DNA from 3 places in the Bradyrhizobium sp. CCBAU 65884 genome. Region 3 is predicted to be linked to each of the others. Evidence: predicted binding sites of a transcription regulator. Region 3 holds the regulator's gene; each other region holds the start of a gene.
What was found. The regulator LexA, encoded in region 3, represses DNA repair genes until DNA is damaged. The targets are predictions, from matches to a motif close to TGTTCNNNNTGTGTTCNG.
Positions count from the first base shown of each region.

Region 1 (7,906 bases), on a different contig from region 3:
GCAGCGCCCGCGCCACGATCACGCTCATGGCGTAGTCGAGATAGGACTTCTTCATCTCCTCGAAGATGGAGACGGGGCGAATATCCGAGGGTTGCGCCGGCTGGTCGCCGGGCTTGTCGTCGTCGTCAGCCAAGGGGAAATCCGGTGAGGTTTTAGCTGGGAATCATATAGCGCATCGAGACCCTGATAACCACCCTCGCAGGCTTCAGGGAAGCGCTTTTTCCGCTTATTTTTCCAACAACTTACGGCCTTACGGAGAGCGTCTCGGAGGGACCCGGAACAGGCCTTCCGAAATCACCTCCGGGACCTCGTCAATCGCGCGGCCGGCGCGCGCCATCGACGCGATTGCGCTGGCGCAATCCGAGTTCAACCCAAACATGAAGCGGGCCCGGAAATCCCGAGCCCTTTCTGCCGATTAGTAAGGTTTGCTGACACGAAATGGGAAGGCGCCGCTCAGCCGGCCTGCGCCCCCTCATCGTCCGGTCCCTGCTCAGAACGGGATGTCGTCGTCCATGTCGCTGTTGCGGCCACCGCCGCCGGCGGCCACGGGACGGCGCGGTGCGCTGCTGACGGGTCCGGAGGAGCCGAAATCGCCGCCCGGCTCGTCGCCGAAGCCGCCGCCTCCGCCGCCGCCACGGCCGTCGAGCATCGTGAGCGTCGAGTTGAAGCCCTGGAGCACGACCTCCGTCGAGTATTTCTCGACGCCGCTCTGGTCGGTCCATTTGCGGGTCTGCAGCGCGCCCTCGATGTAAACCTTCGCGCCCTTCTTCAGGTACTGCTCGGCGACCTTGCAGAGCCCTTCATTGAAAATCACGACCCGATGCCACTCGGTCTTTTCCTTGCGCTCGCCGCTGTTCTTGTCGCGCCAGGTCTCGGAGGTCGCGATGCTCAGATTCGCGATCGGCCGCCCGTCCTGGGTGCGGCGGATTTCAGGATCCTTGCCGAGATTTCCAACCAGAATGACCTTGTTGACGCTTCCCGCCATCGCCGCTCTCCACTCCGAATGCCACTGAATTTCCTAAGGCCGAGCGCACTGCCCGCGTTCCTCTGCGCCCTGTTAGGGCGACCCTATACGCTTGCAGGGGCTGCTCAGCCCGTCACCCCCAAGGTTATCCCCACATATAGCACCGACCGGCGGTCTGTTCCAGATTTGTTCCTGCAGAAATCGCCACCAAATGTGGAGACGGGATGGCGTCTAAATGGCGCTGTGATGGCAATTGGGATGGAACCAAATCGGGTTCCCGTGAACGGCAAAAATCACTTAACATTCATTAAGTTAGAGGTAGGTCGATTACACCCAACTGTTGCACTCCGGGCACGGACTCTGCCGCAGAATCGAGCTATCGTCGTGCTTGGAATTGATGCAATGGGCCTCGCGCCTGATAGTCCGCCTTGGGGAACTCAGAGAGGCGGACACGACTGGGGAGATTACAGTGAAGAAGATTTTGATTGGCTTTGCCGGCGCGGTTGCGCTGACCCTCTCGGCTCCGGCCGGTGCTGCCGACCTTGCAGCCCGTCCCTATACAAAGGCGCCGATCGCGCCCCCCGCTCCGATCTATACCTGGACCGGTTTCTACATTGGTGTGCAGGGCGGTGGTGCCTGGGGCCGCAGCGACGAAACCTTCTTTGGCGGTCCGAATACGGCGATCTTTGCTGGAAGTCAGAACTACGACACCACCGGCGGCTTTGTCGGTGGCGTAGTCGGCTACAACTGGCAGGCGGCCAATTGGGTGTTCGGCATCGAGGGCGACTATCATTGGGCTGACATCAACGGACGTTCTGCCGAGATCAATGCCGGCCTCGGCGACACCTATTTCACGAGAATCCGCGGCTTCGGCGACATCAAGGGCCGTCTCGGCTACTCGACCGGCCCCGCTCTCTTGTTCGTCAGCGGCGGCGCTGCGGTCGGCGACATTCAGCATCGCTACGATGGCATCCCCGGAAACGTCTTCATCCAGAACAACACCCGCTGGGGTTGGACCGTCGGCGCCGGCGCGGAATACATGTTCGCTCCGAACTGGTCGGCCAAGGTCGAATACAACTACATCGATTTCGGCAAGAGCACGATTCAGTACAGCCCCGTCGTGACCAACCGCTCCGAGTGGACCGATACCGTTCACACGGTCAAGGCAGGTGTGAACTATCACTTCAACTGGGGTGCGCCGGTCGCCGCGCGCTACTGATATCCATCTGATATCATTGACGTCTAAGGCCGGCCTCGCGCCGGCCTTTTTCGTTTGGCGCAACATGAACGGGAGGCAATAAGTCAGTAACCATCACCTTTTCGACCGCTGTGGCTTTTCGGAGACACAACTTGCGGCTTTGGTGGTGTAAGTACGGCGTCAGTTGGGCCGTTGAGTCCGCTGCCCTTCCGATCAGGAAGGCAACAACAGAAACTGGGACTGGGATTAGTTGAAAATGAAGAAGGTTTTGTTGGCTTCGGCCTGTTTGTTCGCTCTCGCTGCGCCCGCCTCGGCGGCCGACCTCGCAGCCCGCCCCTACACCAAGGCTCCGATCGCTCCGGCGGCGGCCGTCTACAACTGGACCGGCTTCTACCTCGGTATCGTCGGTGGCGGCGCCTGGGAGAACGCTTCCGGCGACCCGAAGATGAAGGGTGGCTTCGTCGGCGGCACCGCCGGCTACAACTGGCAGGCCGGCAACGTCGTGTTCGGCATCGAGGCCGATGGTTCCTGGGCTGACGTCAGCGCCTCGGCGACCGCTCTCGGCATCACCGTGTCGTCCAAGACCGACGCGCTCGGCACCGTCCGCGGCCGCATCGGCTGGGCCGTCAACAACGTGCTGTTCTACGGCACCGGTGGTTACGCCTGGATCGACAACAAGGTCAGCGTCAGCGCGCTCGGCGTGACCGTCTCCGACAGCAAGTTCCACTCGGGCTGGACCGTCGGCGCCGGCGTCGAGGCGTTCTTCGCTCCGCAGTGGTCGGTCAAGGGCGAGTACCTCTATCGCAGCCTCGGCGGCGAGACCTACTTCTCCGGTCTCGGCGCTCCGGTCACCACCGGCACGCTCAACTTCCACACCGTGCAGGTCGGCGTGAACTACCACTTCGGCGCCCCGGTGGTTGCCAAGTACTAAGCTACACTTCAACGCCTCGCGTTACGAAAGGCCGGCCTCGCGCCGGCCTTTCTGTTTTTGCGCGCCACAACCGGCTCGCTCGCGTTTTCGGAGAGATGTGGCGCCCGGGTGACACAACCTTTGGCTTTAATGGTGTAAAGCAGTGACATTAGTCGGGTCATAGGTCCGCTGGCTCTTCCGCTTTCCGGAAGGTCAGAAAGAGAAACGGAACTGGGGAATGGATATGAAGAAGCTTTTGCTGGCTTCGGCCGGTTTGTTCGCACTCAGCGCGTTGGCACCGGCCTCGGCGGCCGATTTGGCGGCCCGCCCCTACACCAAGGCTCCGGTCGCGCCGATCGCGATGTACAATTGGAGCGGTTTCTACATCGGTATCAACGGCGGCGGCGCCTCGAGCCGCAATTGCTGGGATCTCAACGCTGTCCTCGGCGCGGCAATACCCGTCGTCTCCGAAGGCTGTCACAGCGCTACGGGCGGAGTCGTCGGTGGTCAGGTTGGCTATCGTTGGCAGTCGGCCAACTGGGTCTTCGGCCTCGAAGCTCAAGGCGACTGGGCTAATCTGAAGGGGTCGAATGCGAGCGGACCCCTCGCATTCGCGCCGATCGTCAATCAGACCCGAATCGATGCGATCGGCCTTTTCACCGGTCAGGTCGGTTATGCCTGGAACAACGTGCTCTGGTACGTGAAGGGCGGCGCCGCGGTTACCCATGCCAAATACGATGGCCTTCTGGGCGGCGTGGTCTTCGACAGCGCGAGCGAGACGCGCTGGGGCGGCGCAGTCGGCACCGGCCTCGAATTCGGGTTCGCCCCGAATTGGTCTGTTGCCGTCGAGTACAACCATCTGTTCATGGGCGGCCGCAACGTCGGGTTCACGGTCCTCGGCGTCAACGACCGTACTGACCGGATCAAGCAGGACGTCGACATGGGCACCGTCCGCCTCAACTACACTTTCGGCGGCCCCGTGGTCGCCCGGTATTGATCTGAAGTCCTGATCGCTACCGACTCCCATCGTCACGAAAGGCCGGCCTTGCGCCGGCCTTTTTGTTTTCGCGGCACTTGCCGCGCAGTTCCGCACAGCAACTGCTGCCAGATGCCGCCAGCGCGCCAACATTCCGTTGACGATTCGCAAGTCCCACTGGAAATCCGTCTCCGTTCTTCCTACGTTCGCTGACAACCCCATCGGCGCCGATCCCGGTTCCGGGCGAGCGCGCCTTTTTTATTGGCGCGGTCGCGCACCCATGGGATTCCTTGAGGGCAACTCGGATGGATGAAGTGATCAAGGCGAAGCGCCAACAGCAGAACGCGGGCTCCAGCCTGCGCGCAATTACGATCCGTGGCGCGCGCGAGCACAACCTCAAGAACATCGACGTCGAGATTCCCCGCGACAAGCTGGTGGTGTTCACCGGCCTCTCCGGCTCCGGCAAATCCTCGCTCGCTTTCGACACCATCTACGCCGAGGGCCAGCGCCGCTACGTCGAATCGCTGTCGGCCTATGCGCGCCAGTTCCTCGAGATGATGCAGAAGCCTGACGTCGACCAGATCGACGGCCTGTCGCCGGCGATCTCGATCGAGCAGAAGACGACGTCGAAGAACCCGCGCTCCACCGTCGGCACCGTCACCGAGATCTACGACTACATGCGGCTCTTGTGGGCGCGCGTCGGCGTGCCCTATTCGCCGGCCACGGGCCTGCCGATCGAAAGCCAGACCGTCTCGCAGATGGTCGACCGCGTGCTGGCGCTGCCCGAGAGCACCCGCCTGTATCTGCTCGCCCCCGTCGTGCGCGGTCGCAAGGGCGAGTACCGCAAGGAGCTCGCCGAATGGCTCAAGAAGGGCTTTCAGCGCGTCAAGATCGACGGCACCTTCCATGAGCTCGCCGAAGCGCCTGTTCTCGACAAGAAATTCCCGCACGACATCGACGTCGTGGTCGATCGTATCGTGGTGCGCGCCGACATCGGCCAGCGCCTCGCCGAGAGCTTTGAGACCGCGCTGAAGCTCGCCGAAGGCCTCGCCGTCGTCGAATTCGCCGACGCGCCGGCGGCGGCTCCCGCCGAGGAAAAGAAGAAGACCGCCAAGATCCACGACAAGAGCGGACCCGAGCGCATCCTGTTCTCGGAAAAGTTCGCCTGCCCGGTCTCCGGCTTCACCATTCCCGAGGTCGAGCCGCGCCTGTTCTCGTTCAACAACCCCTACGGCGCGTGTCCGGCCTGCGGCGGCCTCGGCGTCGAGCAGCATGTCGACGAAGACCTCGTCATCCCCGACAAGGAGCTCGCGATCGGCAAGGGCGCGATTGCGCCCTGGGCCAAATCGTCGTCGCCCTATTACGTGCAGACGCTGACTGCGCTCGGCAAGCACTACAAGTTCACGCTGACCACCAAGTGGAAGGACCTGGCCAAGAAGACGCAGAACGCCATCCTCCACGGCTCCGGCGAGGACGAGATCAAGTTCTCCTACGAGGACGGGGTGCGCTCCTACGACACCAAGAAGCCGTTCGAGGGCGTCATCACCAACATCAACCGCCGCTATCGGGAAACCGAGAGCGAGTGGGCGCGCGAGGAGCTGGCGAAGTATTTCCACGACGTGCCCTGCGAGGGCTGCAAGGGCTTTCGGCTCAAGCCCGAGGCGCTCTGCGTCAAGATCGGCGGCAAGCATATCGGCGAGATTTCCGAGCTGTCGGTGAAGGGCGCCGGCGCATGGTTCGAGACCGTGCCCGAGGCGCTCAACGCGCAGCAGAACGAGATCGCCGGCCGCATCCTGAAGGAGATCCGCGAGCGTCTCACCTTCCTGCTCGACGTCGGCCTCAACTACCTCACGCTATCCCGCTCCTCCGGCACGCTGTCCGGCGGCGAGAGCCAGCGCATCCGCCTGGCCTCGCAGATCGGCTCGGGCCTGACGGGCGTGCTCTACGTGCTGGACGAGCCCTCGATCGGCCTGCACCAGCGCGACAACGCGCGCCTGCTCGACACCCTCAAGCGGCTGCGCGACCTCGGCAACACCGTGATCGTGGTCGAGCATGACGAGGACGCCATCCTGCTCGCCGACCACGTGCTCGACATCGGCCCCGGCGCCGGCATGCATGGCGGCAACATCATTGCCGAAGGCACGCCCGCCGAGATCATGCGCAACCCGAAATCGCTCACCGGCAAGTACCTGACCGGCGAGCTCGAGGTCGAGGTGCCGGAGCGGCGGCCGCCGAACCATCGCCGCACCATCAAGGTGGTCAACGCGCGCGGCAACAATCTCAAGAACGTCACCGCCGAAATTCCGCTCGGCCTGTTCACCGCCGTCACCGGCGTGTCCGGCGGCGGCAAGTCGACGCTGCTGATCGACACGCTCTACAAGTCCATCGCCCGCAAGCTGAACAATGCCAGCGAGGGCGCGGCCCCGCACGACCGCATCGAGGGCCTCGAGCACATCGACAAGATCATCGACATCGACCAGTCGCCGATCGGCCGCACCCCGCGCTCCAACCCCGCGACCTACACCGGCGCCTTCACGCCGATCCGCGAATGGTTCGCCGGCCTGCCCGAATCCAAGGCGCGCGGCTACGAGCCCGGCCGCTTCTCCTTCAACGTCAAGGGCGGCCGCTGCGAGGCCTGCCAGGGCGACGGCGTCATCAAGATCGAGATGCACTTCCTGCCCGACGTCTACGTCACCTGCGACGTCTGCAAGGGCAAGCGCTACAACCGCGAAACGCTGGAGGTGTTATTCAAGGGGAAGAGCATCGCCGACGTCCTCGACATGACCGTCGAGGAAGCCGCTGAGTTCTTCAAGGCGGTGCCGCGCGTGCGCGAGACTTTTCAGACCCTGCATCGCGTCGGGCTCGATTACATCCACGTGGGCCAGCAGGCTACCACGCTATCGGGCGGTGAAGCCCAGCGCGTCAAGCTCGCCAAGGAGCTGTCGAAGCGCGCCACCGGCCGCACGCTCTACATCCTGGACGAGCCCACCACCGGCCTGCACTTCCACGACGTCAAGAAGCTGCTGGAGGTGCTGCACGAGCTGGTCGCGCAGGGCAATACGGTCGTCGTCATCGAGCACAACCTCGAAGTCATCAAGACCGCCGACTGGGTCATCGACCTCGGCCCCGAAGGCGGCGACGGCGGCGGCGAGATCGTCGCCTGGGGCCCGCCGGAGGACATCGCCAAGGCGCCGCGGAGCTACACCGGCAAATTCCTGGAGCCGGTGCTGAAGAAGGCACGGAAGCCGAAGCGAAGGAGCACGAGCGAGGCGGCGGAGTAGCAGCCTGTCCGCGGCTTCCCATTATGTCATTTGCTCGTCGCCGGGGCCAAGAACTCCGGCGGCACTGTATCGGTCAGCCAGACCCCATTGTCGGCGCGATAGAACTTGAAACCGCGCGCATACATGCCGCCGGCATCGACCTTGAAGATGTGGGGCTTGCCATGGCGCTGCCCCACTTGCCGCGCGGTCTCCTCATCGGAGGACAGGTGCACTTGTTGGCGCGCCTGCGGTTTCAAGCCCTCCGCGAGGATCGCTTCGACAAATCGCGTCGCCGTCCCGTGGTAGAGGACTGAGGGCGGTTCTTGGGGTGGCAAGCCGAGCTCCACCGATACAGAGTGCCCTTGGGCGGCCCGGATCTTCAGTCCGTCGGCTGATAGCGAAAATCGCTTCTTGTCGCTGCTTGCGACGACGCCGAGCAGGTCAGCTCGGTCAAACATCGTCCCTGTTGCATTGGCTTTCTCAAGCAATTCGTCAATATTGACCCAGCCCTCGGCACTGAGCGTCAAGCCGATCTCATCGGGCTTGTGTCTCAGCACGAAGCTCAAGAACTTGCTAAGTTGAATCTGATCGACCGGCA
Region 1 is NZ_LBJU01000088.1:31,520-39,425, forward strand. It holds gene gyrA (DNA gyrase subunit A) at 1-133, opposite strand, end outside; gene XI03_RS06140 (single-stranded DNA-binding protein) at 491-985, opposite strand; gene XI03_RS06145 (outer membrane protein) at 1,434-2,183, shown strand; gene XI03_RS06150 (outer membrane protein) at 2,419-3,093, shown strand; gene XI03_RS06155 (outer membrane protein) at 3,317-4,069, shown strand; gene uvrA (excinuclease ABC subunit UvrA) at 4,354-7,329, shown strand; gene XI03_RS06165 (RNA 2'-phosphotransferase) at 7,356-7,906, opposite strand, start outside.
Region 1: uvrA (excinuclease ABC subunit UvrA) is a predicted target of LexA. The motif match lies at 4,241-4,258, and genes of this name have one in related genera.

Region 2 (7,906 bases), on a different contig from region 3:
ACAGGAATCCGGCTCGGAACCGAGACCGTCGTCGACCACGGCGAAGTCCGCTGTATCGGCATCGTCGGTGATCTGAACCCGCACCGTGGCCCGGGCGGGATCCTCGGTGAAGGCGACATGGACGCCGGCGGTCCAGAACAGGGAGGTGAGCTCGACCGAGGTTTCGCCGAGGGCGATGCAGGGATGCGAGACCGATCCGATCTCCGCGCGGGCGAACACCGCAGCCGCCAACAAGGGAACAACCGAGGCCAGGATCTTGAAACGCAACATGACACTCTACTCGCCGAGGCCCGGGGAACTCATTGGGCTTTATGGTTTGCAGAGCGTAAAGGAAACTCGTTACCGCCGGGTTGATGCGCGGAATGATCAAGCCATCTGGCGCACATCCTCCGCGAGTGCGCGGTAGGACAGCGCTTCGGCGAGATGCAGCCGGCCGATCTTGTCGGCTCGATCGAGGTCCGCCAGCGTGCGCGCCACCCGCAGCACGCGGTGATAGCCGCGCGCCGACAGCCGCATGGTCTCGGCAGCGTCGCGCAGCAGCTTCTGGCCCTGCGCGTCCGGCTTTGCGATCTCCTCCAGCACAGAGGCAGGAGCCTCGGCATTGGTGCGGACACGGGGCAGGCCGGCATCGGCATAACGCGCGAGCTGGATGTCGCGCGCCGCCGCCACGCGGGCGGCGACTTCGGCGGAGCCTTCCGCCGGGGGCGGCAGGATCAAGTCGGCTGCGGTCACGGCAGGAACTTCGATGCGCAGGTCGATACGGTCCATCAGCGGGCCGGAGATGCGCGCCTGGTAGTCGCCGGTGCACCGGTCGACGCGGCCGCGCTTGCAGGCATAGCCCGGCTCGAACGCGTTGCCGCAGCGGCACGGATTCATCGCCGCGACCAGCATGAAGCGGGCAGGGTAAGTGACGCGATGATTGGCGCGCGACACCGCGACCTCGCCGTTCTCCAGCGGCTGCCGGAGCGAATCCAGCACGCGCGGATCGAACTCCGGCAATTCGTCGAGGAACAGCACGCCCTGATGTGCCAGCGAGATCTCGCCGGGCTTTGCGCGCATGCCGCCGCCGGTGAGCGCGGCCATGCTCGCGGAATGATGCGGCGAGCGGAACGGCCGCTTGGCCGTCAGCGCGCCGCCCTCGATTTCGCCGGCAACGGAGGCGATCATCGAGACCTCGAGCAGTTCGCTCGGTGACAGCGGCGGCAGGATCGAGGGCAGGCGCGCCGCCAGCATCGATTTGCCGGCCCCGGGCGCCCCGATCATGAGCAAGTGATGCCCGCCGGCGGCGGCGATCTCCAGCGCGCGCTTGGCGCTTTCCTGGCCCTTGATGTCGCGCAGGTCGAGCGTGGAGGCGGCGGGCTCATGCACCTTCGGTGACGGCCGCGACAGCACCTGGGTGCCCTTGAAGTGATTGGCGATCTGGATCAGCGAGCTTGCCGCGATGATCTGGATGTCCGGGCTCGCCCATGCCGCTTCGGAGCCGCACGAGGCCGGGCAGATCAGCCCTTCCTCGCGCATATTGGCGCCGAACGCGGCGGGAAGAACGCCGGCCACGGGCGCGATCGAGCCGTCGAGGCCGAGCTCGCCGAGCACGGTGAAGCCGGTCAGCGCATCCGGCGGGATCGCGCCGATCGCCGCCATCAAGCCGAGTGCGATCGGCAGGTCGTAATGGCTGCCTTCCTTCGGGAGGTCGGCCGGCGCCAGGTTGACGATGATTCGCCGCGCCGGCAGCGCCAACCCTGAGGCGATTAGCGCCGAGCGCACCCGCTCGCGCGCCTCCGACACCGCCTTGTCCGGCAGGCCGACGATCGCGAACGCCGGCAGGCCCGGCGCGACCTGCACCTGCACGTCGACCGCGCGGGCCTCGATCCCCTCAAAGGCGACGGTGGAAACCCGCTGAACCATGCTCAAACCAGCCTGCCCCTCTCGCACAATTAGGGGTAGCAGAGACGGACCTTCTCCGCAAGAACAATACGGGAACGATCCCGGAGGGCGAGCAAGCCCTAACCAATCGTAAACGCCACGCCGACACTAAGCCTCGAATGCCGGCTTCTGTCCTCAGCACATTCCAACGAATGTCCGCTATTCCTGAGGCTGCGGGATGGGCCGTGGTCTAACGGGTGAACAATTCAAATGCTTGCAAATCGCCGGAGAAGCGAACGTCGGGTGTGCAGCCGGCTCGCCAAGATCCATTTTGGCGCGGGCTCGCTGCCGCGGGACTGCACGATCACCGATATTTCGGATGGCGGCGTGAAGGTGGTGGCGGAATTCCTGGAAGTGCCGCCGCAATTCACCATCATTTTCGCACCTGATTATTCCCGCCAATGCCGCCTGCGCTGGCGCATCGGCTGCGAATTCGGTGCCGAGTTCACCGACTAAGATCTCCCAGGCCGCGTCCTTAACGGGACTTTAGCGTTAATCGGTAAGCATCTCTGATCAGTTGCCGAGTGATCAGAGTATGTCCAAGCGTTCGTCCCTCGCCTCTCCCCCGGCGAGATTGCTGCTTCCCGCACTCCTGGTGCTTGTCCTCGGTGGCTGCCAGACCGCCGGCATCGAGGATGTGACCGGTGCGCTCGGTGTCAGATCGGAAACGGCGGTCAAAGCCGACGCCAAGCCAGAGATGGACGCCTTGCGCGAGCGCTATCGCGCCAAGCCCAGTGATCCCAACGTTGCGCTCGCCTACGGCAAGGCGCTGCGCGAGACCGGCCAGCGCGCGCAGGCGGTTGCGGTCATGGAGCAGGCGGTGCTCGCCCATCCCAGCAACAAGGCGCTGCTCGCCGGCTATGGCCGCGCGCTCGCCGACAGCGGCAATTTCCAGCAGGCCTTCGACGTCCTCAGCCGCGCGCATGCGCCGGAGGATCCGGACTGGCGCATCCTGTCGGCGCAAGGTGCGGCGCTCGATCAGCTCGGCCGCAACGAGGAGGCGCAGCAATATTATGCCGCGGCGTTGAAGATCGTGCCGGACGAGCCGACCGTGCTGTCCAATCTCGGCCTGTCCTATATGCTGCAAAACAATCTGCCGAAGGCCGAACAGGTGCTCGGCCGCGCTTATCAGCGCAATCAGAACGATGCGCGGGTCCGCGCCAATCTCGCGCTCGTGCTGGGATTGCAGGGCCGCGAGGCCGAGGCCGAAATCCTCGTGAAGGCAGATTTGCCGCCGGACCAGGCCGCGGCCAAGGTCGCGGCGCTGCGGCAGCTGCTGGCGAAGAAGCAGCAGCGGGCGGATAAGTAGTCCGCCCCTTTTGGTGTACGCTTACGACGCCTTGCGATGCGGCGCCGAGTTGCGGCTTGACTTGCCCTTCAACTTCTTCAGCAGCGGTCCGAGCAGCGAGCGCTTCGGCTTCTTCACCTCGCCGCGGCCGGCGAGGCGGTTCGCCATGTTCTGGAACAGCTCGGTGGTGCGGTGGTTCTTGGAGACCTCCGCGATCATCTGGCCGTTATTGGCGGCGGTGGAGAACAGCTTTGAATCGAACGGGATCACCGCGATCGGCTGGCTTTCCATGGTCTTGGCGAACGCCTTGACCTCGATCTCCGCGCGCTTGTGCATGCCGACCTGGTTGATGCAATACAGCGGCGGCCGGTCGTTTGGCCGCGCCGCCTTCAGCACGCTCAGCATGTTCTTGGTGTTGCGCAAATTGGCGAGATCGGGCTCGGCCACGATGACGATGTCGTCGGCGTTCACCAGCGCGCGCCGCGTCCAGCCGGACCATTGGTGGGGAACGTCGAGCACGATGCAGGGCGTGGTCATGCGCAGCGTGTCGAACACGGCGTCGAAAGCTTCGGCGCCGAAATCATAGACGCGGTCGAGGGTGGCAGGCGCCGCGAGCAGGCTGAGGCGCTCGGTGCATTTGGAGAGCAGGCGCTCCATCAACGCCGTGTCCGGCCGGTCCTGCGACAGCACCGCGTTGGCGATACCCTGCACCGGGTCCTGGTTGTAGTCGAGGCCCGCGGTGCCGAAGGCGAGGTCGAGGTCGATCACGACGGAATCGAGCGCGAGGTCACGGGCGATGGTCCAGGCCAAATTGTGCGCGACGGTGGAGGCGCCGACGCCGCCCTTGGCGCCCACCACCGCGATGACGCGGCCGGTGATGATGGCCTCGGAGGCCGAGAACAGGCTGCAGATGGAGCGGACCACGTCGAGGGTTTCGACCGGTCCCACCACATAATCGTTGACGCCGCGGCGCACCAGCTCGCGATAGGGCGCGGTGTCGTTGGGATTGCCGATCACGACCACGCGTGTGCCGGGGTCGCAGACGCCGGCGAGGTCGTCCAGTCCCTCGAGGATGTCGCGCGTGCCGTCGGATTCGATCACGATCACGTTCGGCGTCGGCATCGATTCATAGACTTCGATCGCCGCGGCAAGGCCACCGTCCTTGGCGGTGAGGTGCGCCTTGGCGAGCCGGCGGTCCTGCCCGGCCGCGGTTACCGCGGCCAGCGTCTTCTCGGTCTCGCAAAAGGCCTGCACCGAAATGCGGGGAACCGGCGCAATGTGTTCCTCGGGGTGCTGCGGATCGTCCGCTTCTTCGTCGTGGATGCCCGTCATTTGCCTGTGTCGCTGAGCTTGGCCCTGTCGGCCTCGGAATTGGGAGTCGAGATCGCAGTGCCCTTGCGGTAGCGATCAAAGGCGATGTCGCGCCGCGCGGTATAGGCCGGCGTCTCGGATCGCGGCTGCTCGAGGTCGGCCGGATTGTCGATCATCGCGGCGAGATTGCGCTGGCTGGCGCAGCCCAGATTGAAGTAGGGCCGGTTCTCGTTGTAGCCGGGATCGAGGATGTTGGGGCCGAGGTCTTCCGGCCACAGCCCGCAGGGGCCGGCGACCGCGGCGATCTTCGAATAGCTCAGGCGGATGGTGGGCAGCAGCCCGGGATCTTCAGGGCGATAGGGATGCTGGACGATGGCACGCGACGGCACGCCGCCGGATGCGAGCACGGAACGGATTTCCCGATAGGTCGCAGCCGCCGCGCGCGAATTCGCAGCGTCGACGGGAACGTCGACGACGACGGAGCCGGTGCCTTCGCGCACCCAGTCCCGGGCGATGCCCGCGACGTCCGAATGCTGCGCGGCCGACAGGCCGCCCCTCGCCTTGCCGACGAAGATCACGATCGACTTCTTGCCTTCCTGCACCGCGATCGGGTGGCGCTGGCGATAGTCGGTCGGTACCGTCTGGGTGACGATCTCACCGGTGGTGTTGCAGGCGCCCAGCATGACGGAGAGCCCCGTCAGTGCCAGCGCAACGCCTAGATTGCGACGTCGATCGGCTGTCGTCTTCGTCATCGCTTCGTCCCCTCTTGCCCGATTCCCGCCCCGTTCCCCAGCCGTCCGTTCGTCTCAGTCGATGATGAAGCCGAAATCGCCGGGCGCGCCGGCAATCGGATCGACGCGACGCGCGATGCCATAGAGGCGGTTCATGCGGCCGAGCAGTGCGGTCTGCGCGTCCGAGGCCGGCGCGAAGCCGTCGTCGGGCCGCGCCAATTCCTTCTGGGCGACCGCGCGCACCACATAGGGCGTCACGATCACCATCAGCTCGGTCTCGTTGTTGACGAAGTCCTGGCTGCGGAACAGCGCGCCGATGATCGGCACCTGGTCGACGCCGGGCAGGCCGTTGATCGCCTGCTTGGTCTGCTGCTGGATCAGGCCGGCCATCGCCATCGAGCCGCCCGAGGGAATTTCCAGCGTCGTCTCGGCGCGGCGAGTCTGGATCGAGGGGATGGTGATCGAGTTGCTCGAGGTCGAGGACACCGCCTGCGTCAACGTGATCGAGTTCGTATTCGACAGCTCCGAGACCTCGGTCATCACGCGCAGGCTGATGCGACCTTCGCTGAGCACGACGGGAGTGAAGTTCAGGGAGATGCCGAACTTCTTGTAGGTGACCTGGGTGGTACAGACGTGGGTGACCGGATCGCAGGAATAGCCTGCCGGGATCGGGAATTCGCCGCCGGCGATGAAGGTGGCGGATTCGCCCGAGATCGCGGTCAGGCTCGGTTCGGCGAGCGTGCGCATGACGCCGGCGCTTTCCATCGCGCGCATGGTGGCGCTGACGGTGGCGACGCCCTTGGCGAGGCCGGCGACGCCGAGCCCGTTGCTGCCGACGATCGGTCCGCCCGAGACCGAGAACGGGTTGGAATTGTTGAAATTCACCACCGCGGTGCCGGCGTTCAGGCTGGCGCTGAGATCGACGCCGAGCTGCTTGACGATGTCGCGGCGCACTTCGCCGACGACGACCTTGAGCATCACCTGGTCGCGGCCGCGCACGACGATGCTGTTGACGACCTTGTCCGAGCCGCCGACCAGTTTTGCGGCGACCTCGCCGGCCTGCTGGGCCTCGACCGGGCTCGACACCGATCCGGTCAGCATCACGCTGTCGCCGACGCCTTCGATCTGGACGCCCGGCAGCGACTGGCGCAGGGCCGCGCGCATGCCGTTGAGGTCGCGCTTCACTGCGATGTCATAGGAGGCGACCTGCTGGCCGTCGGCAGTGAAGAACACGACGTTGGTCTGGCCGACCTGGCCGCCGATGATATAGGCGCGCTGGGCCGAGCGGATCACTGCATTGGCGATCTTGGGATCGGCCACCAGCACGTCCTTGACCTCGCGCGGCAGGTCGATGACGACGGATTTGCCGACGCCAAGCGAGAGAAAACGCGTCTTCGCCGACGCGATGGTCCCGACCGACGACACGCCGAGATCCGGTGCCTGCATCGGCGCCTGGTCGCCGACCGGCGCATCCGTCGCGCTGACGAGGTCGGGGGCTGCGAGCAGCCCCAGCATCAGCATCGTCCCCGTCCAGAACGAGCGCGTGCGCTTCCCCCGAAGGCGCAGGCCCATCCGATCATCCCCGTAGTTCATGCTATCCCCATCATCACTTCTGTGACGTCAATTGCCGTGCCTGCACCCCGTAACGGATCACGTTCACGCCGCCCGCACGCTTGATCCCCTGGTCCTCGGGCGTGCCGTCGACTGCGTTGGCATCGACGATGCTCCGCAGCGCGAGCTGGAGCGTGCCGCCCTGGCGCGCGGCTGCGAGCACTGCGACCTGGTCGGGCCGAAGCTCGAGCGTGACGGTCTTGCCGACGACGGCGTTCTGGCCGTCCTTCTCCTTCGGCGCCTGGTCGATCGCGAGCACGCGGATGTTGGTCAGGATGACCTCGGACAGGACGAGGTCGTTGCCGCCGGTCGGACCGTTATTGTTGTTGGCGCCGTCGGGGTTCTTCAGACGGCGGGTCAAGACGATGTCGACGCGGTCATTCGGAAGGATGAAGCCGCCAGCGGCGGTCTCGGCTGAAATCTCGGTGGAAACGGCGCGCATCCCGGCGGGCAGGATCGCGGCCATGAAGCCGGAGCCGTCGGCCTTGACCAGCTTCTGCTCGCGGATCGGCTCGCCCTGCATCAGGGGGACGCGGGCGATCGAGCCGGCGATCTGGGTCTGCGCCTCGGGCCTGCTGTCGCGGCGGATGAAGGCGCTGCTCGCGGTCGCTGCCGGCCAGGCCTGCCATTGCAGGTCCTCGGGCTTCACGGCCTGGCCGAGCCCGATGTCGGACTTGGCGACGAGGACCTCGACGGTCGGCAGCTTCTCGGCGACGGGCAGGACGGGCGCGGGCTTGTTGTCGAAGCCGCTCGCCAGATACGCAGCGACACCACCGGCGCCCAGCGCGATGACGAGAACGACAATGCGTGCGGTATTCATACGCTTCTACTCTTACGCGGGGCACTCGAACCGCACCTGGCGGGTTCCCCGTGTCGATGAGTAGGGAGTAAAAGTATAAGGGGTGTTGCGAGGCCGAATGCGATGGCCGGCCTTGATGCTGGTTTTCGGCAGATGGTGAACGCGGCGTTATCCGGTCGGCCAGCGGCCCCGTAGATTCACGCAGTACGGAACGTCCGTTCGAATGACATGCGCGGCGTCATG
Region 2 is NZ_LBJU01000130.1:173,480-181,385, reverse strand. It holds gene XI03_RS32655 (hypothetical protein) at 1-270, opposite strand, end outside; gene XI03_RS32650 (YifB family Mg chelatase-like AAA ATPase) at 367-1,905, opposite strand; gene XI03_RS32645 (PilZ domain-containing protein) at 2,134-2,379, shown strand; gene XI03_RS32640 (tetratricopeptide repeat protein) at 2,459-3,232, shown strand; gene XI03_RS32635 (AAA family ATPase) at 3,254-4,543, opposite strand; gene XI03_RS32630 (CpaD family pilus assembly protein) at 4,540-5,274, opposite strand; gene XI03_RS32625 (type II and III secretion system protein family protein) at 5,329-6,846, opposite strand; gene cpaB (Flp pilus assembly protein CpaB) at 6,860-7,684, opposite strand.
Region 2: XI03_RS32650 (YifB family Mg chelatase-like AAA ATPase) is a predicted target of LexA. The motif match lies at 1,965-1,982, and genes of this name have one in related genera.

Region 3 (7,906 bases):
GCAGCGAGGTCAAGCTGGAACGCGTCCGCCTGTCGGTGCGCAAGGGCACTGCGCCCGAGGTCGGCAGCTTCGTGCAGCTCAAGGCGCGGCTGATGCCGCCGCTCTCGCCGGTGCGCCCCGGCAGCTACGATTTTTCGCGCGACATGTTCTTTCAGGGCATCGGCGCCTCCGGCTTCGTGATGGGCGCGATCACGGCTTCAGTCCCGCCCGATGCCGGCGGCCTGCGGCTGCGTTATGCCGCCTTCATGCAGGGCCTGCGCGATGCGATCGATGCCCGCATCCGTGCCACGCTCGAAGGTGACAACCGCGCGATCGCGACAGCGCTGCTCACCGGGCGGCGCGATGCGATTTCCACGCCCGTCAATGACGCGATGTTCATCTCGGGGCTCGGCCATGTGCTCTCGATCTCCGGCTATCACATGGCGGTCGTCGCCGGCGTCGTCTTCTTCGCGGTGCGCGCACTGCTGGCCTTGATCCCGGGACTGGCGGCCGGCTTTGCCATCAAGAAATGGTCGGCGGCCGCAGCGCTGGTGGCGGCTGCGTTCTATCTGCTGTTGTCTGGCGCGGAGGTCGCCACGCAAAGATCGTTCTTCATGACGGCGGTGGTGCTGATCGCAGTGATGGTCGATCGCCGCGCCATCACCTTCCGTACGCTCGCGGTGGCGGCGCTGATCGTGCTCGCGGTCGCGCCGGAAGCGCTTGTGCATCCGAGTTTCCAGATGTCCTTTGCCGCGACGCTGGGTCTCGTCGCGCTGGTACAGATCGGCATGCCGAACCTGTTTGCCTCACCCGATCATTCGGCGACCGCGCGCGTCGCGATGTGGGGCGGCCGCGAGATCGCGATGCTGTTCCTGGCCTCGCTGATCGCCGGGCTTGCGACCACGCCCTACGCCGCCTTCCACTTCCACCGCGTCACGCCCTACGGCGTGCTCGCCAATCTCGGTGCGATGCCGGTGGTCTCGGCGCTGGTGATGCCGGCGGGGCTGCTGGGATTGCTCGCAGCGCCGTTCGGGCTCGACGGCGTGTTCTGGTGGCTGATGGGGATCGGCATCGACTGGATGGTCGCGGTCTCGCGCTGGGTGGCGGCATTGCCGGGCGCGGTCGGTCGCATCCCGGCGTTCGGCATCGCGCCGCTGATCGCAGCGAGCCTGGGAGTCATCGTGATGGGCCTGCTGCGTACGCCGTTGCGCTGGGGCGGTGCCGTCGTGCTGCTGGTTTCCATCGGCTGGGGGCTGTCGGTGCGCCAGCCCGATATCCTGATTGCCGGGGACGGCGCGAGCGTCGCGGTGCGGGGCGGCGACGGGCGTTTGCATCTGATCAGGGCAGGCAAGGACAATTTCGTGCTGAGGGAGTGGTTGGCTGCCGACGCCGATCCGCGCGATGCCGGCAGTAGCGCGCTGGCGAGCGGCATATCGTGCGACGAGTCGGGCTGCGTAACGCCGCTCGCAGACGGACGGCTGGTCGCGCTGGCCTCGCGCATCGACGCGTTGGCGGACGATTGCAACCGGGCTGCACTGGTGGTGACGTCGAGGCCCGCGCCGCGCGATTGTGCGGCGATGGTGGTGGATCGGCAGCGGCTCGCTCGCCAGGGCGCGCTGGCATTGACCCAGCGTGGCGACGGCTTTTCGGTTCAGGCGGTGAGGGCAAGAGGCACGAACCGCCCGTGGTTACCGGCCGGTGCGGGCGAAGGTGACTTCGACGGCAGCCTTGCGCAGAAGGCGGCTCCCCGCAGCCGCGACGCAACGCCATCGGAGACCGACTTGCAGGCCGACGATTGACGCCATCGATTACAGATACCAGGCCAGCACGGCTTCGAGCTTTGCCTTGCCGATGACCGGCAGGGCCACCATTCGGCTCAGCCCGGCTGCGCAGGCCTCAGAGCCCGCGATCGAGCCGTCATGAGTGAGATCGTCGTTGAGCGCGGGCATGCCGGCGGCCCAGGCGCCGCCGATGCTGCCTTCGCCCCTGGCAATGGAATTGGCGGCATAGCGGGCGGCAAGGTCGGTCTGCGCGCTGCAATCGCCGGCGCGAAAGACCAGCGCCGAACGGGCCTCGTTCGGGACCCAGATCTCGAAGCGTCGCGCAATCGGCGTTGCCTGCGCGGAGAGGAAAGTCAGGACCCAGGTTTGGTCGGTGCCGGTTCGGTAGGGCACGCCGACACCCAGATTGATCCCGACCTTGGCTGCGTCCTCCCAGCGCAGGAAGCTCTTGGCGTCGTGCAGGTCCTTGATGATCAGCGGCAGGCCCGCCTTCCAGGTGCGTCCGGGAAGTCCGAAGCCGCGAGGAAATTTAGTGTGGCGCGAGTTGAATTCGAACATGTCCGCCGCGCCGTAATAGCCGTCGACGAGGCCCATCTCGTGGGAGAGATCAGGATCGTTGTGCCAGAGTTCGATCGCGCCGACATGCGCCTCGTCGTCGCCGCAGAACAGCACCATCACGGCTTGCAGAAATTCGCCTGCAAACACCGGCACCGCCACGCCGCAGGTGAGGCCGGCGGCGACGGCCTGATCGGTCCGCTTGAAATAGGAGTTGGCGAATTTCGTGAGGATGACGGGATGGCCGCAGGCCCAGGCCTTGCCCGGAAGCCCCTCGTCATATCCGAAGTGCAGCTCTTCGCTGACGGCCTTGAACGCGGACAGCCCTTCATCGTAAAGGCCGCCGCCGAATTCCAGCCGCATGCGCGTCCGGTCAGGCACCCAGAGTTCAACAACGCGAATAAAGGTTTTCATCGAGCGTGTCCGCCGCCTCAAACCACGACAGCATCGGTCATTTGGCTGCGGAGCGGAGGTTCAAAATTCAGGCAGGACGGCCCAAACTTCGTGCGGCGACGAGGTGCGGCGGCGCTCGCCGATCGAATTTCGTGAAACACAAACCCACCGGGCTCGCCGGCATCGGCCGGCGACGGCATTTCAATCCTGGCCCCGGACCCGCCGGGCCGGAGGGCGTCAGCCGATCGGCAGTCGCGTGACCGTCGGGCGACTGTCGGCGATGATCTGCGGCTTGTGCTCGCGCTCGCCGATCGGTTGAGTCACCGGCAGTTGCAGCACGGTTGCGCGCTGGCCCTCGACGAGCTGCGTCACCAGCACGGATTTGCCGTCCGGGAATTCGATCGCATCATGATGGCGATCGGGAATATGCGGATCGATCTTGCCGAACTTGCCGACGCGGGAGTTGACGGTGCGCGTCCAGATCCAGCGGTTGTCGTAACGGACGTTATCGGCGAAGGCGAGCTCCGTTCCCGGCAGCAGGCAGACCGCGACGGAGAGATCGGCTTCGGAGGCGAAGCCGCGCGTCGAGGTGCCGCGGAATGTTGTCGTGACGATCGTCTCGCCGACTTCTGCGGGGCGCGTCGCGACGGCATGCAGGCTGTAGTCACACATCGGGTGCTCCTCTATGCAGAGATAGCGACCCGCACCCCTTTCGGAGGCGCAGGCCCCTACCAGAGTGGAAGCACGTGACGGTCTGCTTGGTTGTAGGCAAATCTGCGGCTGGGATCCGCGAGCCCCGATCACATTATCTTTTCCATCTTTTCCGAATTCGATAGGAACAAAGTCGGCTTCCGTGCATTTGGCAGGCGCGCGTCAACGACCGGCGAAACCAGCCAGCCCGAGTATCGTCAGCTCGGCTGCGTGCGCGCTGCATTGCGGTCGTTGCGGATTTTCTGGATCACGGCCGTGTCCTAGCCGACATGATGATGCGACATGATGCGACCAGCGTTGCTGCGGCTGCGCTCAAACGATCTGGCGCAGTTGGGCTGTCCCCCTCGAACTCGCAAGGCCCGCGAAGCGATGTTGCTTCGCGCGGCCTGCCGAGGATGTCGCGAAAGGGGGAGGGGCCGGACAATCTGTGCAGAACCAGAAAGACTATCCAGCCGGAGCGGACCATCAATCCGCTCCAATCTCTGATCGGCGATGCCGACCGAAGGCGCGCGCGAGGCGCTGAAGACTTCCGGTATCAGTACTTGCGGTAAAGCCCGATCAGCTTGCCCTGAATCTTCACGCGGTTCGGCGGCAGGATGCGCACCTCGTAAGCGGCATTGGCGGGCTCCAGCGCGATCGAGGCGCCGCGGCGGCGGAAGCGCTTGAGCGTGGCTTCTTCGTCGTCGATCAGCGCCACCACGATGTCGCCGGTATCGGCGCTCTCGTTGCGCTGGATCAGCGCCATGTCGCCGTCGAGGATGCCGGCCTCGACCATGGAATCGCCGCGCACTTCGAGCGCGTAATGCTCGCCGGAGCCGAGCATGTCCGGAGGCACGCTGATGGTGTGGCTGCGGGTCTGCAACGCCTCGATCGGGGTGCCGGCCGCGATGCGACCCATCACGGGCACCGCAACGGGCCGCTCGCCCTCGTCCGCGGACGGGCTGGAGCTCGCGCGTAGCTTGCCGAGATTGCCCTCGATGACGCTTGGCGTGAAGCCGCGTCGGTTGCCGGCGGCAGCCTGGAGCTCCGGCAGTTTGATCACTTCGATGGCCCGGGCGCGGTTGGGCAGGCGGCGGATGAAGCCGCGCTCCTCGAGTGCGGTGATCAGGCGGTGGATGCCTGACTTCGAGCGCAGGTCGAGCGCATCCTTCATCTCGTCGAAGGACGGCGGCACGCCGCTTTCCTTCAAGCGTTCGCTGATGAACCGCAGAAGCTCGTATTGTTTGCGCGTTAACATCTCGACCAAAGTCCCCCGGTTGATGTCGTTCGATTCCGAGACGATGAGTTCAGCGATAAGCCGCTACATCCTCGAAACAAATCATGAACGGACACTATATGTTCGATACATGTTCCGCAACTGCTTAATTTACCGTGAACAGAGCGAAACTCGCGGAATGCGTGTGGCCGCGCAGTTCAGACGGGGAGCCGCAGCACTTCGCAGGGGCTGCCGGCCTCGGCCTTTGGCGCAAGCGGTGCGCGCACGAGAAGTACCTGTGCTGCAGCAAGATTCGCAAGCAGAGAGGAGTCTTGATGGCTGACGGGAAGGGCGACGAGCGTGCCGTCGTCGCGCAGCTCCAGGCGCGCGCGCAGATAATCCTGGCGCTGGTCATTGGCGCCGAGATCGCGGCCCAGCACGGCGCGCTCGCGATGGTGATGAATCACCGAACGGCCTGCCAGCGCGCGAATCAGCGGCACCATGAACAGGAAGGCGCACACGTAGGACGACACGGGATTGCCGGGCAGGCCAATGACGCCCATCGTCCCTAAGCGTCCGTGCATCATCGGCTTGCCGGGCCGCATCGCGATCTTCCAGAACGCCAACGCGATGCCTTCGTCCTTCAGCGCCTGCTGGACCAGATCGTGGTCGCCGACCGATGCGCCCCCGGTCGTGACCAGGACGTCGGCGCCGCTTTCGCGCGCGCGGCGGATGCCGGCGGTGGTGGCCTCCAGCGTATCGGCGGCAACACCGAGGTCGATGGTCTCGGCGCCCTCGCTGCGGGCGAGCGCGTGCAGGGCATAGCCGTTGGAATAGACGATCTGGCCGTGCCCGGGCGTCGCGCCCGGCATCACCAGTTCATCGCCGGTGGCGAGGATCGCGACCTTCGGACGACGGCAGACGGCGAGTTGCGGGTGATTCATTCCAGCGGCGAGGGCGAGATCGCGCTCTGTCAGACGGGTTCCCTTGCGCAGGAGGACGTCACCCTCGCGGAAATCAACGCCGGCGGGGCGGATGTGCCGACCCACGATCGCGGCTTCCTTGATCGTTACGTGCTTGCCCTCGGCGATCGTGTCCTCCTGGATCACGACTGCGTCGGCGCCGTCGGGAACGACGCCGCCGGTGAAGATCCGCACGGCTTCGCCGGCGCCGACCCTTTCCGTGAACGGACGGCCCGCTGCGACCTCACCGATCATCGTCAGCCTGGAATCGATCGTTGCCGCATCGGCCGCGCGCACGGCGTAGCCGTCCATCGCCGACATCGCCTGGGGCGGTTGGGTGCGCCGCGCAGCGACGTCCTGCGCGAGCACGCGATGGTAGGCTTCGTCGAGTGAAACCATCTCTGCAGGCAGCGGCTCTGCACCCGCCAGCACCGCAGCAAGGGCGTCGGAAACCGGCATCAAGGCCACGGCGAAACTCCTGCTCGGCACGTTCGGACGAAATGTTCCGACAGTCTTCTAGCCGAGCGCGGGGGCAGAGGCAAAAATGCGGAGCGGGCACGATTTATCTTGCCGCTTTCCGGCCCTGGATCGAAGGCAGGCTCAGGCTTGGCGTGGCATGATCCAGAGAATGAGGCCGATCGGCAGGAGGGTGGCCATGGCGAGGACGAGAATGATGAGTGCCACGGCCGGCATCGCTCAACTCCCGCTCGGCCGGTCCGGCCCGTCGTCCAGCGCGACGTCGGGAGCCTTCGGCCCTTGATCCTTGTCGGGTAGCGGATCGGCCTGGGATTTCAGGTCGGCGGCCTTGCTGATCAGCTTGGCGGAAAGGTCAGAATCCGAGGTGGTTCTTGCGAATTCAAGCAGGAGAGAGGCTTGCTTGGTGAGATAGGTTTTGCCCAGCACGTCCATAAGTCCGGTGTAGAAGTCCCAACGGACTCAAGAGTCCGGAAGGGGCCATTCCGTTCCCGGAACTCCGTACAAAAATGCACAAAGCGCTCTGGTTCCTCATTTTGGGCAAAATTGGCTCCGGGAGGGCTGCCCGACGTTGGCGCCTCCCGATGAGCGGAGATCGTCAGATGCCCAATGCCTTCAAGGCGTTCTCGACGTCGCGCGGCGACGTCACATGCACCGCCGTCAGCCCGCGCGACCGCGCGCCTTCGATGTTCTCGGCGAGGTCGTCGAAGAACACGATACGTGCTGCGGGCACGCCGATCGCGGCGACGACATGGTCGAAGGCTTCCGCGTCGGGTTTGCGCAGGCCGATGCTGGACGACAGATACAGCGCGCGGAAATGGCCGAGCAGTTCGCCATATTCCTTCGAGAAATAGTCAACATGCGGCCGGTTGGTGTTGGAGAAGGCATAGAGCGGCATCTGTTTCGCCGCGCGCGGCAGCAGCTCGGCGATATCAGGCATCTCGCCGGCGAAGATCGCGTTCCAGCCTTCCAGGAACTGGGCGTCCGAAATGCCGATGCCGAGCGAAGCACGCAGCGAAGCGAAATAGTCCTCGTCGCTGATCTTGCCGACCTCGTGCAGCCGGTAAGCCTCGTCACGCACATAGCGCGCGACGATGGCCTCGGGCTGGCAGCCGGCATGTCCCGCCCAGCAGGCGATCGCCTTGGAGAAGTCGATGTCGAGCACCACGCGCCCGAGATCGAACAGCAGCGCATCCGCGCTGCCGGGAGAGAGCGATGTCATTGCGTCCTTTTCACTCAGTATCGATACGGATCGTGGTCGAACAGCGGGAATGCGCTGAACACGCTCGGTGCGTTGGTGGCGGTCGCCGGATGCAGGCAGGATTTGTCGACCTCGGCAAATGACGTGGCGCCCAAAAGGCCGAGGCAGCGCAGCACCTCGTCCTCCAGCAGCTCCAGCATCCGCGCGACGCCGGCCTCGCCAGCCGCCGCCAGCGCCCAGCATTGCAGCCGGCCGATCCCGACCATGTCCGCGCCCGCCGCGATCGCCTTGACGATGTCGGTGCCGCGACAGATGCCGCCATCGACCATGATCTTGGCGCGGCCCTTCACGGCCTCGACGATCTCGGGCAGCACATGCATGGCGCCGCGGCCATGGTCGAGCTGGCGGCCGCCATGGTTGGAGACGTAGATCCATTCGACGCCGTGATCGACCGCGATCTGGGCGTCCTCGGCGGTGGCGATGCCCTTCAGGATCAGCGGAATCCTGAACTTGTCCTTGATCATCTTCACGGTCCGCCACTCCAGGCCCTTCTGGAAATCGCCGCCGGTGGCACGCAGGCGGCTCTCGCGAACGTAGCGCTTGGCGATGTCACGCTCACGACGGCTGTAATGGGCGGTGTCGACGGTCAGGCAGA
Region 3 is NZ_LBJU01000114.1:103,289-111,194, reverse strand. It holds gene XI03_RS16905 (ComEC/Rec2 family competence protein) at 1-1,778, shown strand, start outside; gene XI03_RS16900 (GAF domain-containing protein) at 1,788-2,729, opposite strand; gene XI03_RS16895 (hypothetical protein) at 2,946-3,380, opposite strand; gene lexA (transcriptional repressor LexA) at 3,955-4,656, opposite strand; gene XI03_RS16885 (molybdopterin molybdotransferase MoeA) at 4,833-6,044, opposite strand; gene XI03_RS16880 (hypothetical protein) at 6,273-6,479, opposite strand; gene XI03_RS16875 (HAD-IA family hydrolase) at 6,649-7,272, opposite strand; gene XI03_RS16870 (alpha-hydroxy acid oxidase) at 7,287-7,906, opposite strand, start outside.